One region of the Rossellomorea sp. y25 genome, then DNA from elsewhere that is predicted to be linked to it. Evidence: predicted binding sites of a transcription regulator. Region 1 holds the regulator's gene; each other region holds the start of a gene.

Region 1 (4,076 bases):
GAATAAGAAAAGGGTGGGGAGCAAGTTAATCGAATACTTATCCCCAACCCTGTGGATTATTGTTCTCCTTGAAGAAGTTCTTCAAGTTCTGTCCATTCTTCCAATAGAGATTCAAGCTCTTCTTTTTCTTTTGTCAGTGCTTCATTGATGTCTTGGACTTTTTCATGATCTTGGAAGATCTCCGGGTCGCAAAGGAGGTCTTCTTTTTCTTGAATGTTTTCTTCCAGAGTTTCCATTTTGTTTTCAATTTCTTCAACTCTTCGTTTTCGTTGACGCTCAAGTTTTTTTGCTTCTTTATCGATTTTATGAGATTGCTTTTGAGTAGTGACTTGTGAAACAGGCTCTCCTTGTTCCATCCGCTCGAGTGCGGCCAGTTCTTCCTGCTGTTGCAATTTCTCTACATAATAATCATAATCGCCAAGATATTCTGTTGAACCCTTTCTGGAAAGTTCAACAACCTTTGTGGCGATGCGATTGATGAAATAACGATCATGGGACACAAAGAGAATCGTTCCTGGATAGTCAATCAAGGCATTCTCCAACACTTCTTTACTGTCCAAGTCAAGATGGTTTGTCGGCTCGTCCAGGATGAGGACATTCCCTTTTTCCATCATAAGCTTGGACAGTGCCAGTCGGGCTTTCTCTCCGCCACTAAGTGTTGAAACCGGCTTTAAGACATCTTCCCCTGAGAATAAGAAGTTTCCGAGTACGGTTCGGATTTCTTTTTCCATCTTCATTGGGTACTCGTCCCACAGTTCGTTTAAGACGGTCTTATTGGAAGACAGTTCAGCTTGTTCTTGATCATAGTAACTAATCGAAACATTTGATCCAAATTTAATTGCTCCGTCAAGTGGTTGGAGTTTATTCACTAATGTTTTCAATAGGGTGGACTTACCAATACCGTTAGGACCTACAAGGGCGATGCTGTCGCCTTTTTTAACAGCGAAGTCGATGTGAGATGAAATTCTTTCGCCTTTTCCATATCCGATGGTAAGATCTTGGACGTGAAGAACATCATTTCCGCTTGGACGATCAATTTGAAAAGCAAAGTTGGCGGATTTCTCATCACCCAGAGGTCTGTCCATTATATCCATTCGTTCTAATTTTTTTCTGCGGCTTTGGGCCATCTTGGTAGTAGAAGCCCGGGCTATATTTCGCTGGATAAAGTCTTCCAGTTTCGCGACCTCCTGTTGCTGGCGCTCGAACATCTTGAGATCCTTTTCGTAGTCTTCTGCTTTTTGTTCAAGGTATTTACTGTAGTTACCCAGGTATTTTTTGCTTCGATTTCGTGAAATTTCATACACTTGATTGACGACGCTATCCAAGAAGTAGCGGTCATGGGAAACGATCAAGACAGCTCCTTCATAGCTTTGAAGGTACGTCTCAAGCCACGACAAAGTCTCAATATCAAGATGGTTGGTAGGCTCATCCAGAATGAGGATGTCAGGCTTGGTCAATAGAAGCTTACCAAGAGCCAGACGGGTTTTCTGGCCACCGCTTAAAGTAGAGATCTTCGTTTCATAATCAAAGTCGGCAAAGTTCAATCCATGCAGGACTGAACGAATATCTGCTTCATATTGATAGCCGCCGGAATCTTTAAAACGTACTTGAAGTTCATCATATTCCTTTAATACGCGTTGGTATAAATCTTCTTGCTCATAAACAGAAGGATCGGCCATTTGTTTCTCAAGTTTTCTTAATTGTTTTTCTTGAGTTTGTAATTCTTCGAATACGGTCAGCATTTCTGACCAAATGGAAAGCTCAGATTCCAAGCCTGTATTTTGCGCGAGGTATCCAATGGAGACCCCTTTTGGCTTCGTGATATCTCCTGAATCATAAGAGAGATGACCTGCAATTATTTTTAAAAGAGTCGATTTTCCTGCCCCGTTGCGTCCGACGAGAGCCACGCGATCTCTTGTCTGTATTTCAAGCTTAATATTTGATAGGATATTATCGGCACCAAAGTTTTTCGTTAGTTGATTCACTTGTAATAGAATCATGACGTTTCACCTCTATTTCATAGTGCTAGTGTACCGTATTTGGGAGGGGAACGGCAATAAATCGACTATTAATCTTCGTACACTTAGGATAAAATATAGTGTATGATGGGTAGTAGAGTTTTAAATTCTGTCTGCTTTCTATTTTGGAAGCGGTATCAGAGGTTTTGAATAGATGTGGGGGAATACAATATGAACCAGGATACAACGAAAATTCCACAGGCAACGGCTAAGCGCCTTCCGCTATATTATCGCTTTATCAAGAATCTGTACTCATCGGGAAAGCAGAGGGTTTCATCGAAAGAATTGAGTGAAGCGGTGAAGGTTGATTCTGCCACGATACGCAGAGATTTTTCTTATTTTGGCGCGTTGGGTAAAAAGGGATATGGATATAATGTCAATTACCTTCTATCCTTTTTCCGTAAGACATTGGATCAGGATGCCATTACGAAGGTTGTGCTGATAGGTGTAGGGAATCTCGGTACAGCTTTTCTTCATTATAATTTTATAAAGAATAATAATACAAAGATTGAAATGGCTTTTGAAGTGGATGAAAAAAAGGTTGGGACACAAATCAGCGATGTACCCGTTTTTCATTTAAATGATTTAGAAGAGAGTCTTGAGGGGCATGATATTGAGGTGGCCATTCTGACAGTTCCGGCATCTTCTGCTCAAAATATCACAGACCGATTGGTTTCTTCTAATATTAAGGGGATCCTGAATTTCACTCCTGCGAGATTGACGGTGCCGGACCATATCCGCGTCCATCATATTGATTTGGCAGTTGAACTTCAGTCACTGGTCTACTTCTTAAAGCATTATTCAGGGGATGACACGGAAATGTCACAAGATGGAATCATATCCGAATAGAAAATGATTCGTATTTACGTTATGATAGAATGGTAAAAGAGGAGGTGTCTCATTATGTTAGGTGCAGGTAGTATCGTATTGATAACGGTTGTTGCTTTACTGATATTTGGACCAAAGAAATTGCCTGAGTTAGGAAAAGCAGCTGGGAATACATTACGTGAGTTTAAGAATGCAACAAAGGGCTTAGCAGATGATGAGGACGATAATAGTAAAAAAGCTAAGTAGGGTAGGATGAACGCCATGAGTCAAAGTCAAAGAGACATGACAGTCTATGAACATATAGGAGAATTGCAAAAACGACTCATGTTTGTAGTCGTTTTCTTCTTGTTAGCGGTAATTGTAAGCTTTTTTCTTGCGGAGCCGTTGATTCGATATTTGCAGCACGCGGATGAAGCGAAAGAATTAACCATGAACGCCTTTCGGATTACAGACCCTCTCAAAATCTATATGGAAATGATCATGTTTATTGCGATCATCATGACATCACCCATCATTCTATTTCAAGTATGGTCGTTCGTGAGTCCAGGCTTATATGAGAAAGAGAGAAAGGTAACGCTCAGTTACATACCTATTTCTGTCCTTCTTTTCTTAGGTGGATTGTCATTTTCATATTTTATTTTGTTTCCATATGTCGTGAAATTCATGATGGGTTTATCAACCAATCTGAATATCCAGCAAGTGATTGGAATTAATGAATACTTTCATTTCCTGTTTCAAATAACCATCCCATTTGGATTTCTATTTCAACTGCCGGTTATTATGCTGTTTCTGACACGTTTGGGGATTATTACTCCGATGTTATTGGCACAAATGAGAAAAGTGGCTTACTTCATATTGTTAGTCATAGCCGCTTTCATCACACCGCCGGACATCGTCTCGCATTTAATGGTAACCGTTCCTTTGCTCCTTCTTTATGAAATCAGCATTTGGATCTCTAAGATCGGATATAAGAAGGTTTTAGAAGCAGAACAAAAGCTTGAAATGGAACAGTTCGAGGATATAAATAAGGATTGATCAAAAGATCAATCCTTATTTTTTATTCTCTATTTTCTTTTTGATCTTGAAATGCAGCATCACCATCCGCAACCCGGAACCAAAATCAAGGGTTGCCAGAAAGACGAGCATATAAGTGAAAAATCCCCAACCATCATCCTGTACATTTTGCACAGCAAAGTATGTGAAGAGCACACCGAGAAGGAGATAAATCAC
Region 2 (4,076 bases), 1.1 Mb from region 1:
GTTGAGTCATTGCCAACTTCAATCACTCCTTTTTACTTTCCAACCACAAAAAAGAGCTGTCATGGAGAACAGCTACTCTTATTTCCACACAACGTCCAATTGACTAGCATAAAATGTTATCGCCTTTTTATAAGGTTCGATGGTGGATTCTTGTGACGATTCTCCAATACATGTCAGCAGTAGCTCCATTGCTTGACTATGTTCGTTCAAATTATAGAGGGTCATGGAATAAAAGACCGTCAACGCTTTATTTTCAGGAAATCGTCCGATTGCTTTCTCGAACACGGTTTTGCTTTTATCATACTCTCCCAATGTCCGATATGTACTCCCTAATCCAAGATAGGCGCCTTGTAAATCTTTATCATCCAGTCCCAATTGAATCGAACTTTCGTAATAAGGAACGGCTTCGCTTTCGAGTCCCATTGCGTCATGGCTCCATGCACATTGGTAATGCAGAAAACCATTATCTGGTTCTTCCCCAATCAATCGCTTCCACCTTTCAATGGAAGCTGCGTATTCTCCCGACTCTCTCAGTTCAATGGCTTCTTCTATTTTTCTATTCATTTTAAAGTCTCCCATTCACTCTGGAATGAACTCCATCAGCCAGGAATCATGATGTTCGCCTTCATGAAGCTCATGCTCCCGTAGTATTCTCGCTTTACTATATCCACATTTCTCATAGCAGCGGATCGCTCTGGTGTTCCAAGTCATGGGATCCACCACGAGGCGGTGGACCCCCTCTTTCTTGAGCAAGTACTCTACTACAGCTCGAATGAGTTCCGTCCCTAAACCCCTGTTCCAATATGCCGCTTCTCCGATGAATTGATCCGTACCATAAATCACTTCATCTAAATTCGTGTAACCATACCGGATCATCGTTTCTTCATCAAGCTGATAATACTGGAGATAACCGATTTCACTCCCCTCATACTCAACCAGACAACCTGAGACGGCCCTCTCTGCAAGGAATTTCTCCTCCACCATCTGAAGAGTGAAGGGACGGTCCCTCCCTTCATAAAACTCCAGTACCTCCGGATCCTGCAACCACCTTGCCAACGTGTATTTATCCCCCTCCACTAAAGGACGGATAAATAAATCCCCACTCCTGACATTCATACACACACCTCCCATAGCTCTCCTCTTCCTCTATACATTCATCACTCACCAGAAAAAACCCTTTTTTTATTTGAGGGACGGGCATAGGTACGTTTCTCTGTATGACAAGTTTGTGAATTAATTCACATTTATGTATGTTATGCTATATTTCAGAGTAGAATATCAATGTGTTTCGTGTTATCATTTGGTTGTGAATTACTTCACAATATCTCCGCTCATATTCTGAAAGCTTTATTACTTTCTCTTAATCTCACCATTGTTAGATTCATGTGACCAATTTTTTTTACAAATAATTAGTGAATAGGTGATGACGTATGACAATCAAATGCACAAACAAAGTAGCTTTAATCGGTACAGGATTTGTAGGTTCAAGTTATGCCTTTGCTCTCCTCAATCAAGGAATCGCACATGAACTTGTGATGATTGATTTGAATAAGGAGAAAGCTGACGGAGACGCACGTGATTTAAACCATGGTCTTGCTTTCGCTTCTCCTATGAAAATATCTGCAGGAGATTACAGTGATTGTAAGGATGCTGACCTGGTCGTGATTACGGCAGGAGCTAACCAGCAGCCAGGCGAAACCCGTCTGGATCTGGTGGAAAAGAATGTGAAAATCTTCAAAAATATTGTAGACTCTGTCATGAATAGTGGATTCAACGGCATTTTCCTTGTGGCGACGAACCCTGTCGACATCTTAACGTATGCAACGTGGAAATTTTCCGGACTGCCGAAAGAAAGAGTCATCGGATCAGGAACGATTCTCGACACAGCCAGACTTCGTTACTTAGTCGGCGAGCACTTTGATATTGATACACGGAATATTCACGCCTATATTATGGGAGAACACGGAGACACGGAATTTCCCGTTTGGAGCCACACAACTGTAGGAGCAAGTCATTTAAGTGAGTTGATTGACCTCCACCAGGATGACGTCCAGAAACAGCTTGATGATATATTCGTTAATGTAAGAGATGCAGCCTATCACATCATTGAACGGAAAGGCGCAACCTATTATGGTATTGCCATGGGTCTTGCCAGGATTACCAAAGCGGTCTTTAACAATGAAAATAGCATTTTAACCGTTTCTGCCCTCCTTGAAGGGGAGTATCATCAGGACGATATCTACATCGGTGTTCCTGCGATTATTAATCGTGAGGGCATCAGAAAAGTCGTCGAGCTTCCATTAAATGATAAAGAAAAAGCTCAATTCGCCCACTCTGCAGAAACACTCAAACATGTGATGAAAAAAGCGATGGAGACTTGATCCATTCCCTTCGCTAACTTAATAGACACGCACGCCCACCCAACCTCCTCATAAGATAAAGAGAATTCTTTATGAGGAGGTTCTTCTATGTACGATCACAGACAATTATTCCCTGGATTTCCTGGCGGCGGAGGCGGCGGCTTTCCCGGATTCCCTGGAGGTGGCCAAGGATCAGGGGGCGGCGGCTTTGGCATCCCAGGTTTTCCTGGTGGAGGACAAGGCGCACCAAGCTCACCACCACCTACTGGCGGGCAAGGCGGACAAAATCAACCACCACCCGGACCACCACCGAACTTCCAACCGCAAAAAACGGTGATGCAAGGAACACAAGGTGGACCAAGTGTTTTTGCAGTAGACCCAGGTGCCATCAGAAGATGTTTATTCCGTTACACGTATATTTGGTTAAGAAGGGATGCTTTCTGGTTCTATCCTGTCTTTGTTGGACGCCGTTCCATTGCCGGATGGAGATGGATTGGATTCACATGGGTATACTTCGGCATCGACTTGGATAAAATTGAATCCTTTACGTGCGTGTAGGACTGCTCATGTATTCATATCCATACTATAGGACCGGCAACACCAAGGGGACGATTACTGTAACAGGTGAGCATACCCTTTATATCGATCCTGATCAAGCCATTGTCTCTGTCGGTGTTGTCACTAAAGATGAAGAGCTTGAAGCGGCCCAAAACCAGAACCAGCAACAATCGAGTCAAGTCGTTCAATCACTATTAAACAACGGAGTGTCACAAAAGGATATCCAGACCTCCACCTATCAAGTGTTCCCACAGTACAACTATGAGGACGGAAAGCAAATTTTCACAGGATATGAGGTTCGCCAAGTATTCCGAGTTACCATTCAGAACATTGAAAAAGTCGGTACGATTATTGATGATGCCATTAAGAGCGGTGCGAATCGTGTAGAAAACATTTCATTTGTCAATTCCAACCCCATCGAATCCTATCAGCAGGCCCTTGCTATGGCATATCAAAAGGCGTATCAAAAAGCACTCACATTATCCAGCCAATCGGGGCAGCAGCTCGATCCCCAGCCAAAGTCCATCACAGAGCAATCAAGCCCAATCGTCACCCCCTTTATGACCACCGGGTTTGTAAAAGCCGCTGAAGAGAGTGCAGCCGTCCAACCAGGACAAATCGCCGTCACAGCCATCTTGACAGTAGAATACCAAACCCGATAAACGACAAACTGCCAAAACAATTCAGTACTTTGGCAGTTTGAATAACGTTTTAGAGGGACGGACCTCCAGGTTTGGTGGTTTATGCGTCGATTTCTACTTTCATGCGTTAAAAATCCTTTCACTCATGACTAATACTAAAGAGCCCATCCCGAAAACGAATGAGCTCCCCCTGCTATCGCCCAAACCTCAGCTCAGGATTCACCACATGCGCTGCCACTTTTTCAGCAGACGCAACCACTTCATCGTCACTCATCATTCGAACCCCATGCTCTACATAAGCAGGCAAGAATGTCATTCCCGTTAAATTAGCAGTAGCCTGCAGTGGTTTCAGCAGTTCACTCATGGAGTAGTGATTAAAGCCTCCTGATCGGTAAGCTCCACCCGGACCACCGGTTGAAGTCACGACTAAGAATTCTTTTCCGTGAAGCTTCGTCCCCTCTGCTCCATAAGCCCATCCATATTCTAACACCTTATCCTGCCATTCTTTTAAAATCGC
Region 3 (4,076 bases), 1.5 Mb from region 1:
CACTCCACGAATAAGGGCTGGTAAAAAGCTCCTTGGCCAGGAAGATGACCTTATCTCCCTGTTCCTCCAGAAATCCACCTTCTGAAATCGTTAAAGCCGTTGATAAGGAAGCAGGAATTAATAGACCGGTTGCTCCATATAAAAACAGATACACGATATTATCCTTTGAGCCGTAATTTCCGAATGCATAGAAGCTTCCTCTTATAGCCAGCAATATGATGGCGATACTTCCCGGAAGTAATAAAGCCGTTCCATAATAATATGCTGCGTCGGGAAAGAACCCTACAAGCCCCACAAAGAAGAAGACGAAAAAGACGTTGGTTACTTCCCATACCGGTGAAAGGTATCGACTAATCAACACGTTTAACGTATGCTCCTTGCCCTTCATTCTCCCGTAAAAGGCAAAGAAGCCAGCCCCGAAATCAATTGAAGCCACAATAAGGTACCCATAAAGGAATAACCACAATACGGTAATCCCTACTACTTCCAAACTCATACCCATTCCTCCCTTAAAGCTTAAGCCCCTTCTTCACAAAAAATGAAAAGAAGGAGCAATTTTATTTCTAATTAACTCGCTTTCTTAGGAAAACGTTGTTCTAATTCCGCCTCTGCAGGCTTATTTTTAAACATTTTGATTAATACAACCACACATAGCACACCCAGGAGGATATAAAGGCCAACAAACAATGCAAACGTCAAGCCTACTCCATCGGCTTTCGTTGCCGCATCTGCCACTTTCATATACCCTCTCATAATCCATGGCTGTCGACCAACCTCGGCGTAAATCCAGCCAAATTCAATCGCCAGCATCGCAAGTGGTCCACTTGCTACAATTCCCCATAGAAGCGGCTTATTCCATTCATTCCGCTTCTTCCACTTCCAGAACAGAATAAATGCCGCAGAAATAAAGATACTGTAAAACCCAATTGATACCATCAGGTCAAACATATAGTGGACCCATAAAGGCGGCCGCTCATCTTCAGGAAATTCATTCAGACCAATAACCTCTGTTTCAAAAGAACTCCCTGCCAGAAAACTTAAGAATCCAGGTAAGCGGATCTCATTATGGACCTCATTATTTTCATCCAGTGTTCCAAATACGATAAGATCCGCATTCTCTTCCGTTTCAAAGTGCCATTCTGCTGCGGCGAGCTTCTCAGGCTGATACTCGGCTAGGAATTTAGCTGATAAATCCCCTGCCAATGCAGTCGCAAAAGCGAAAATCAAAGCAGAAACCATCGTTAAACGCAGGGCTTTCTTATGATACTCCCCGCCTCTCTTACGAAGAATCGCAAATGCCGTAATCGCCGCCAACACCAAAGCCGATGTTAGATAGGCAGTCGTCAATACGTGAAACACTTTCGTAGGCGTGGCCGGATTCAGCATCGCAGCAATCGGATCGATATTAATGGCTTTCCCATTCTCTAATTCAAATCCTTGAGGAGTGTTCATAAACGCATTCACCGTCGTAATGAAAAGTGCAGAAGCCGAAGAACCAATCATAACCGGAATCGTCAACAGCCAATGGATCCACTTATTCTTAAAACGGTCCCAAGTATAAAGATAGATTCCTAAAAAGATAGCCTCAAAGAAAAACGCAAAAGTTTCCATAAATAATGGCAGTGCAATCACCTGTCCGGCGACCTGCATAAATGAAGGCCACAATAAGGAAAGCTGCAACCCTATCGCTGTACCCGTTACAACCCCCACCGCAACCGTAATCGTAAAACCTCTTGCCCACCTTCTTGCAAGCAAAAGATAATGGGGATCATTTCGTTTGATACCCATAAACTCCGCAATGGCAATCATAATCGGTACCCCTACCCCAATCGTCGCAAAAATAATATGGAATGCAAGGGTTGTCGAAGTGAGCATTCTACTCAAAATCACACCATCTAAAACCATTCTATACTCCCCCTACTGATCTACTTACAATCGTAAACAACTGTTTTCTACTGTTTATCACATATTGTTCATTATAAAACCTGATAATGAGTTTGTGATGTGTTGAACATGAATATTTTGTGACGTTTTTCACAAACATTTATTTATCTTTTATTTTAGGGGTTTTTAGAGTAATTGGCAATGATGTTGCTTGGAGGGATGGGGCTTGTTTTTCGAGAAAGTATTGTACACCGACCCGACCCTATCCCACCACACCCCTCCTTCCATAAACAAAAGAAAAGAACCCCTCACACACCAGTGCAGGGGTCCATCCTTTCTTACATCGCATCCAACATTCTGAACTGTGATTTAACCAGCTCATAATAATCACCCTGTTGCTCCATCAGCTCATCGTGGTTGCCGGATTCTTTGATTCTTCCATTTTCCAGGACAAAGATATTGTCCGATTCACGGATCGTAGATAGGCGGTGAGCGATGATGATTGCGGTACGACCGTTCAGTAGACGTTTCAATGCTTTTTGAATTTTGACTTCTGTTTCTGTATCTATGGATGCTGTCGCTTCATCCAATATGATGATTCGAGGGTTCGCCAATAGTGCTCGGGCGAATGACAGTAATTGTCTTTCACCAACGGATAAAACATTACCCCGTTCTTCCACTTCGGTCTCGTATCCATTGGAAAGCTTCTCGATGAACTCATTGGCTCCGATTGCTTCGGCGGCATTCTTAACCTCTTCGTCCTTTGCATCAGGGCGCCCGAATCGGATGTTATCCATGATGGTTCCCGAGAAGATGAATGTATCCTGCAGGACGATGCTGATTTGACTTCGTAAGCTTGAAACCGATGCATCCCTCAGGTTTACCCCATCAATTTTCACTTCACCATTCGTCGGATCGTAAAAACGGCTGATCAGGTTGGCGATCGTAGTTTTACCAGATCCAGTATGGCCGACTAACGCGACGGTCTGGCCTGCTTTCATTTCAAGGTTGATGTTTTGGAGTGCTTTTCGTTTGTCATCGTAGGAAAATTCTACATTCTCAAACTGTATTCTTCCTTTGATGTCAGTCAGGTTCACTGCATTCGTTTTTTCATTTACAATCGGTTGTTCATCGAGGAATTCGAAGATACGCTCGGATGAAGCCATACCGATCAGTAGTTGATTGTAAACTTGGCCGAGCCTTGAAATGGGTTCCCAGAACATCCCCAGATAGAAGGCGAATGAAACAAATTCTCCCAGTTCCAGTGAGCCGCCTTGAATGAGATGGGCACCGTACCATATGAGGACCGCTGTCCCAATGGCGTTTGTCAGTTCTACTAGCGGGCGGAACATGGCATTTTTCTTTGTGGCTGTTCTCCAGCTATCGAAGTTTTCCGTGTTTACCCCATCGAAGAAGGCCATGTTTTCTTTTTCTTGAGTGAATGATTGAGTAACACGGATCCCTTGAATGCTTTCATTCAGATGGGAATTCAGCTTCGATTGCTTGAGTCGTACCATTTGCCAGGATCTGCGGATGTTTTTTCGTAAGCTGGTTGAGATAAAAAACATGATTGGCAGAATGACCATGACGGCAAGTGTTAACTCAGGACTTAACGTAAAGAGAATGACGATGATTCCAATGAGCAGGATGATATCCATTAAGAGATTAATAACTCCGTTTGTAAATAGTTCCTGAAGGGAGTTAATGTCATTCATGATCCGAACCAGGATGGAACCGGCTGACCTCTGATCAAAGAAGCGATGGGATAGCCATTGAACATGGCTGAATAAGTGCTTTCTTAAATCATAGATAACTCCTTGCCCCAGCTGATTCATCCACCTGATCCTTAGCACATTTGCAACGTAATTCAATACATAGAGTCCTGCGATAATTCCAACCAATGTAAATAGTAAATTGGAATCCTTCTGCCTGATGGCTTTGTCTAATGTGTATACCCCAATCAGAATAGGTACGATCAATCGAACTGCTGTTGTGATCAGAACGGTAATGATGGATAAGGGCAGGAGTTTTTTAGAATAGGGCTTTAAATACGTTAATAACCGGTAGAGTTGCTCCCAGTTAAACGGCTTATCGATCATTTGATCTGTAGAGTAATGGAATCTGCTTAATACGCTTTTGTTCACTTTGTTTTTCTGACTCAAATCCACTCACCTACCCTTCCTGAGTTTGTA
Region 4 (4,076 bases), 1.1 Mb from region 1:
CAAGTTCGCCAAAATCGTGAACGTAGCCCTATGGGAAAAATAGCGTTCCCCATACCGGCTTAACGCCTTCGTAAAGCCAAACAGCTTCAAGAGAGCAATCATTACCGTAAGAGCATAAAGAGGTACCTCCAATGCCGCTTTAGAGATTAAATAGCCACTGGAAGCAAATAGTCCGACCGAGGTTATTCCAGCCAGAAAGCCAAAAAGAATAGAGTACACCATATCCTTCTTTTCCTTCATCATCAGCTTTACGACAAACCCTAACTCCTTCATCTAAAGCTTCACTCCTTGTTGTGCAGTCACCATATCACGATAGTGAGAAGTAGACTTCATTAATTCCTCATGATTTCCTATGCCCGCTAATTTCCCATTTTCTAAAAATAGGATTAGATCCGCTTCTCGAATCGTATGAAGACGGTGAGCTACTGTAATCACCGTTGAATTCTTTGATAATTCCTGTATGGATGATTGTAGGATCCTCTCCGTTTGAAGATCCAATCCCGTTGTTGGTTCGTCGAAGAGAATAAGAGACGGTTTTTTAAGAAAGGCCCTGGCTATGGCCATACGCTGCTTTTCTCCACCAGAAAGCCCTCTCCCTGCTTCACCAATCGGGGTCTCATATCCTTTATCGAGGCCTGCAATCATTTGTGAGATTCCCGCTTTTTCAGCAGCGTATTCGATCTCTTCCAGGGTGACGCCCTCTCTTCCGCCAACCGCAATATTCTCGGCAATCGTGCCTGAGAATAAGTAAGGACTCTGTGAAATATAACTCAATTGATCAAACCAGTCTCTTTCCCCATATTCACATCTCGAAAGTCCATCAATCACAATGTCACCATCAGAGGGATCAAGAAGGCCGGCTAATAGATGAAGGAGGGTTGTTTTCCCTGCTCCACTCTGACCCACGATCGCCACTTGGCTTCTGGGAGGAAAAGCAGCCGTAATGCCTCGAAGATCAAATCCCTTATCCTCGTAGGAAAACCCTACATTACATAGCTTAATTGTTGGAGGAGTCCCATTTGTTTCGAACTTCTTCTCTCCCCATCTTACAGGTTGATCCTTCTCTTCAAGCTCCTCCATGACTTTCTTCGCGGCTCCCACACTACCTCGCCCAGTATGAAAGGCATGCCCCAGCTCTTTTAATGAAAGATAGAACTCTGGTGCAAGAACGAGAACAAAGAAAGCTGTGAAGAATGAAATACTTTCAAAGACGACTAATCTGAGCCCCACTTCCAGGGCAATCAATCCAATACTTAACATAGAGATAAACTCTAACATCAAGGAAGATAAGAAGGCAGTCTTTAACACTTCCATCGTGGCTTCACGAAAATCAAGACTGGCAGAACGTATCCCCTCTTTTTGTTGCTCCCCTCTTCCAAGCAGCTTCAAGGTAGTCAATCCCTGCAGTGTATCGAGAAATCGTCCAGAAAAAGCCGTCAGTTTGTCCATTTGCTTCTCGGATTTATTCTTTGTCATGACTCCGATAATCGCCATAAACAAAGGAATGAATGGGGCTGTTATCACCATGATCAGACCCGTATACACATGCTCAGTAAAAATAATGATTAAAAGAATCAACGGGACGATGGTCGTTTGAATTCTTTGGGGTACGTATTGACTGTAATACCCGTCCAGTCCATCAACGGCATCCATCATCGTACTGACCTTTTGTCCAGACTGTCCTTGAAGGGATGCTTGCAGTGGATTTTTTGCCCACTTAATTAAAAGCCGTTTTCTCAAGTCGACCTTTACCTTCGAAGCCATCCTGATTCCTGTTCGTCCGTTTACATAAGAAAGTGCCGCTCTCCCCACTAGAATAAGAAGCAAAGCACCCAGCATTGGGAGGATGTCTTGAAACCCAGCTTCCTCTATAAACATTTTATCTACAACGCTAACCAGTAAGTAAGCTTGTCCAATAACGACTCCCCCCATTAATAGGGATGTTCCGTAAAGCGCCATCATGGATGATCTCTGCTGCTTAGCCAATCGATTCAGCTCTTTCATAACTTCTCTCAACTCCAAAAGTTAAAAGTTAGTGAAATACTTCACAAATTCAATAACTCTATTATAGTAAACTTGTTCCCTTTATGCATCTTTTAGGATTGACCTTTTTGTGACAATTCCAGAACACAGGTAGTTTTGAATGCGGCGGAAGTGGATATTCCCACAAAGTCTACTATATTAACAGGAAATATGGATACTTCATTTTGAAATCTACTTTTACAAGGGATTTGTGACGGTCATGGTCTGGTATTTCTATGATGTCCTAACGAATCCAGCCGAAATCACCAATAATCCGGCCGTTTTTCTGGATAATCCGGCGGAAATCATCAATAATCCAGCCGATTCTGATAAAAATCCAGCCGTTTTCTTAATTGATCCAGCCGTTTTCTTAATTGACCCAGCCGTATTACAATAATTGTAAAAAAAGAGCACAAAATAATTTCAAATCAATAAAAAGAGAGAGGCGCATCCCTAAGCGAATGACCTCTCTCTTTGTTCAGCTATACTCGGCACATCATATCTTCAATAAATCCTTCGTCACACGCTGGATAATCTCCGGCAGTACTGAGAATGTGTAAGGTTTATACACTCTCTCTGTCCACTGATGGCCATCCTTTCCATAAACTCCTATATTAATCGAAGGGATGTTCAGCTTTCTGATCATTTCGATAGGGACAGGATACAACTGATCGATCAGCGGCAGGTTCTTTTTGAATACCTCGATATCCTCGTCTTCTTCATGAAGAGAGAGAAAACTGCCGTCTGCTAGATAAGGGAAAAACCGTTTAATGACAAATTCTTCGCCGGTTTCTTTGGCTATATCATTTAAGCATTTTCCTAACGCTTCTCTTACCCTCTTGCCATACTCATTTTCTTCATTTACAAAGTTGTGAGGTAAAAATGGCGGTGCGAAGAAAATGATCACTCTGGGTGTTCGATCGGGATCCAGGTGCTGTAAGGCTTCCACCATCGTATATGCAATCGTTCTTCTATCTTCTCCTTCCATATCATGAAGAATCTTTTTCATGACAGGATCCGGATCAATGCCTCTTTCCTTTAGCCAGAAGATATACTCCCGTAATGTCAGCACCTCCACTTCCCAGGAAAACTCCCTTTCCGGGAAACCATGATAGCTCCGATATTGCTCAAACTGCTTTTTGCTCCGTTCTTCCAGTTCACTCACTGCCTTTAATGCTGCCTTTTTCATATCGTAGAGCACTTCTCTGGCGGTTCTCTCGTAGACAAAATAGTTGAAGTAAAGAGAAGCGCTAAGAGGGGTTTGGACATTATACGTATGCTTATCATCTTTGAAATACAAGCACGATGGCGGCAGGGTGAATTCTCCAGGTATATCCTCCAGATAATCCAGGTTCTGATTGATTTCGAGATTGATTTTTGAAGCAATCACAGTAGGATCGATGGATGTCAGCACATCCCCTACATGCGCTTCTCTTCCATATATATAAAAACTTGGCAGAAGCTTCCCTGCAGCACCTGTGTAAATATATCGTTTACAGTCCCCGTCATAGATCGGAGAAATGAAATCCGTATTGATCGCTGCCAAATAATCAAAGCCCTCTTTCTTTAAACGATAGAGATCACTTAAAGCAGCAATCATTCCGGCATGTTCACTTTCTTCGTCACCATTAAACAGGAAGAGTAAATTTCCTTCCGGGGCTGCTTGATCCGTATGGTGTAAAAGATTGGCTATGTGGACGGCAATCCCGCTCTGCATATCCAAGGCCCCTCTTCCAAATAGCCAGTTTCCAGAAAGTGCATCTTCCCTAACCTTTTCCTCTCCTTCATAATCCATAAAGAATTTCTGAAGAAAGTCGGGATCATGAGCCATATCTTGAAGTGCCCCATAATCATCCGTCCCTACCGTATCATAGTGGGCATGGAATAATACGGTTTTCGAAGACGTTCCTTTCACGAGGGCAAACACGTTTTTCCTTCCTGTGGGATCGTTCGGGACTTCTTGCAGCCAGACCCGATCAGGATGCTCCTGAAAATAAGGAAATGAGGAAATCATTTCATATATATACTGGGCTTTTTCACTTTCGCCTGTTGTT

Evidence for each region. Region 1 encodes Rex, which represses fermentation and respiration genes when NADH is low (regulators of the CRP and FNR family bind a similar motif). Its sites were predicted from a motif close to TTGTGAAATATTTCACAA; they were not measured.
Region 2: AAEM60_RS07000 (L-lactate dehydrogenase) is a predicted target of Rex. The motif match lies at 1,305-1,322, and genes of this name have one in related genera.
Region 3: AAEM60_RS09045 (cytochrome ubiquinol oxidase subunit I) is a predicted target of Rex. The motif match lies at 2,023-2,040, and genes of this name have one in related genera.
Region 4: cydD (thiol reductant ABC exporter subunit CydD) is a predicted target of Rex. The motif match lies at 2,034-2,051, and genes of this name have one in related genera.

What each region holds. Positions count from the first base shown of each region.
Region 1 is NZ_CP145886.1:265,506-269,581, forward strand. It holds gene AAEM60_RS01500 (ABC-F family ATP-binding cassette domain-containing protein) at 57-2,000, opposite strand; gene AAEM60_RS01505 (redox-sensing transcriptional repressor Rex) at 2,190-2,867, shown strand; gene AAEM60_RS01510 (twin-arginine translocase TatA/TatE family subunit) at 2,922-3,092, shown strand; gene tatC (twin-arginine translocase subunit TatC) at 3,108-3,881, shown strand; gene AAEM60_RS01520 (YdiK family protein) at 3,897-4,076, opposite strand, start outside.
Region 2 is NZ_CP145886.1:1,404,343-1,408,418, reverse strand. It holds gene AAEM60_RS07015 (histidine phosphatase family protein) at 1-10, opposite strand, end outside; gene AAEM60_RS07010 (tetratricopeptide repeat protein) at 79-564, opposite strand; gene AAEM60_RS07005 (GNAT family N-acetyltransferase) at 580-1,116, opposite strand; gene AAEM60_RS07000 (L-lactate dehydrogenase) at 1,431-2,381, shown strand; gene AAEM60_RS06995 (hypothetical protein) at 2,469-2,918, shown strand; gene AAEM60_RS06990 (SIMPL domain-containing protein) at 2,927-3,580, shown strand; gene AAEM60_RS06985 (NAD(P)H-dependent oxidoreductase) at 3,753-4,076, opposite strand, start outside.
Region 3 is NZ_CP145886.1:1,809,719-1,813,794, reverse strand. It holds gene AAEM60_RS09050 (cytochrome d ubiquinol oxidase subunit II) at 1-496, opposite strand, end outside; gene AAEM60_RS09045 (cytochrome ubiquinol oxidase subunit I) at 568-1,905, opposite strand; gene AAEM60_RS09040 (ABC transporter ATP-binding protein) at 2,223-3,983, opposite strand; gene AAEM60_RS09035 (ABC transporter ATP-binding protein) at 4,057-4,076, opposite strand, start outside.
Region 4 is NZ_CP145886.1:1,410,658-1,414,733, reverse strand. It holds gene cydC (thiol reductant ABC exporter subunit CydC) at 1-273, opposite strand, end outside; gene cydD (thiol reductant ABC exporter subunit CydD) at 274-2,004, opposite strand; gene AAEM60_RS07030 (hypothetical protein) at 2,243-2,419, shown strand; gene AAEM60_RS07025 (M20/M25/M40 family metallo-hydrolase) at 2,519-4,076, opposite strand, start outside.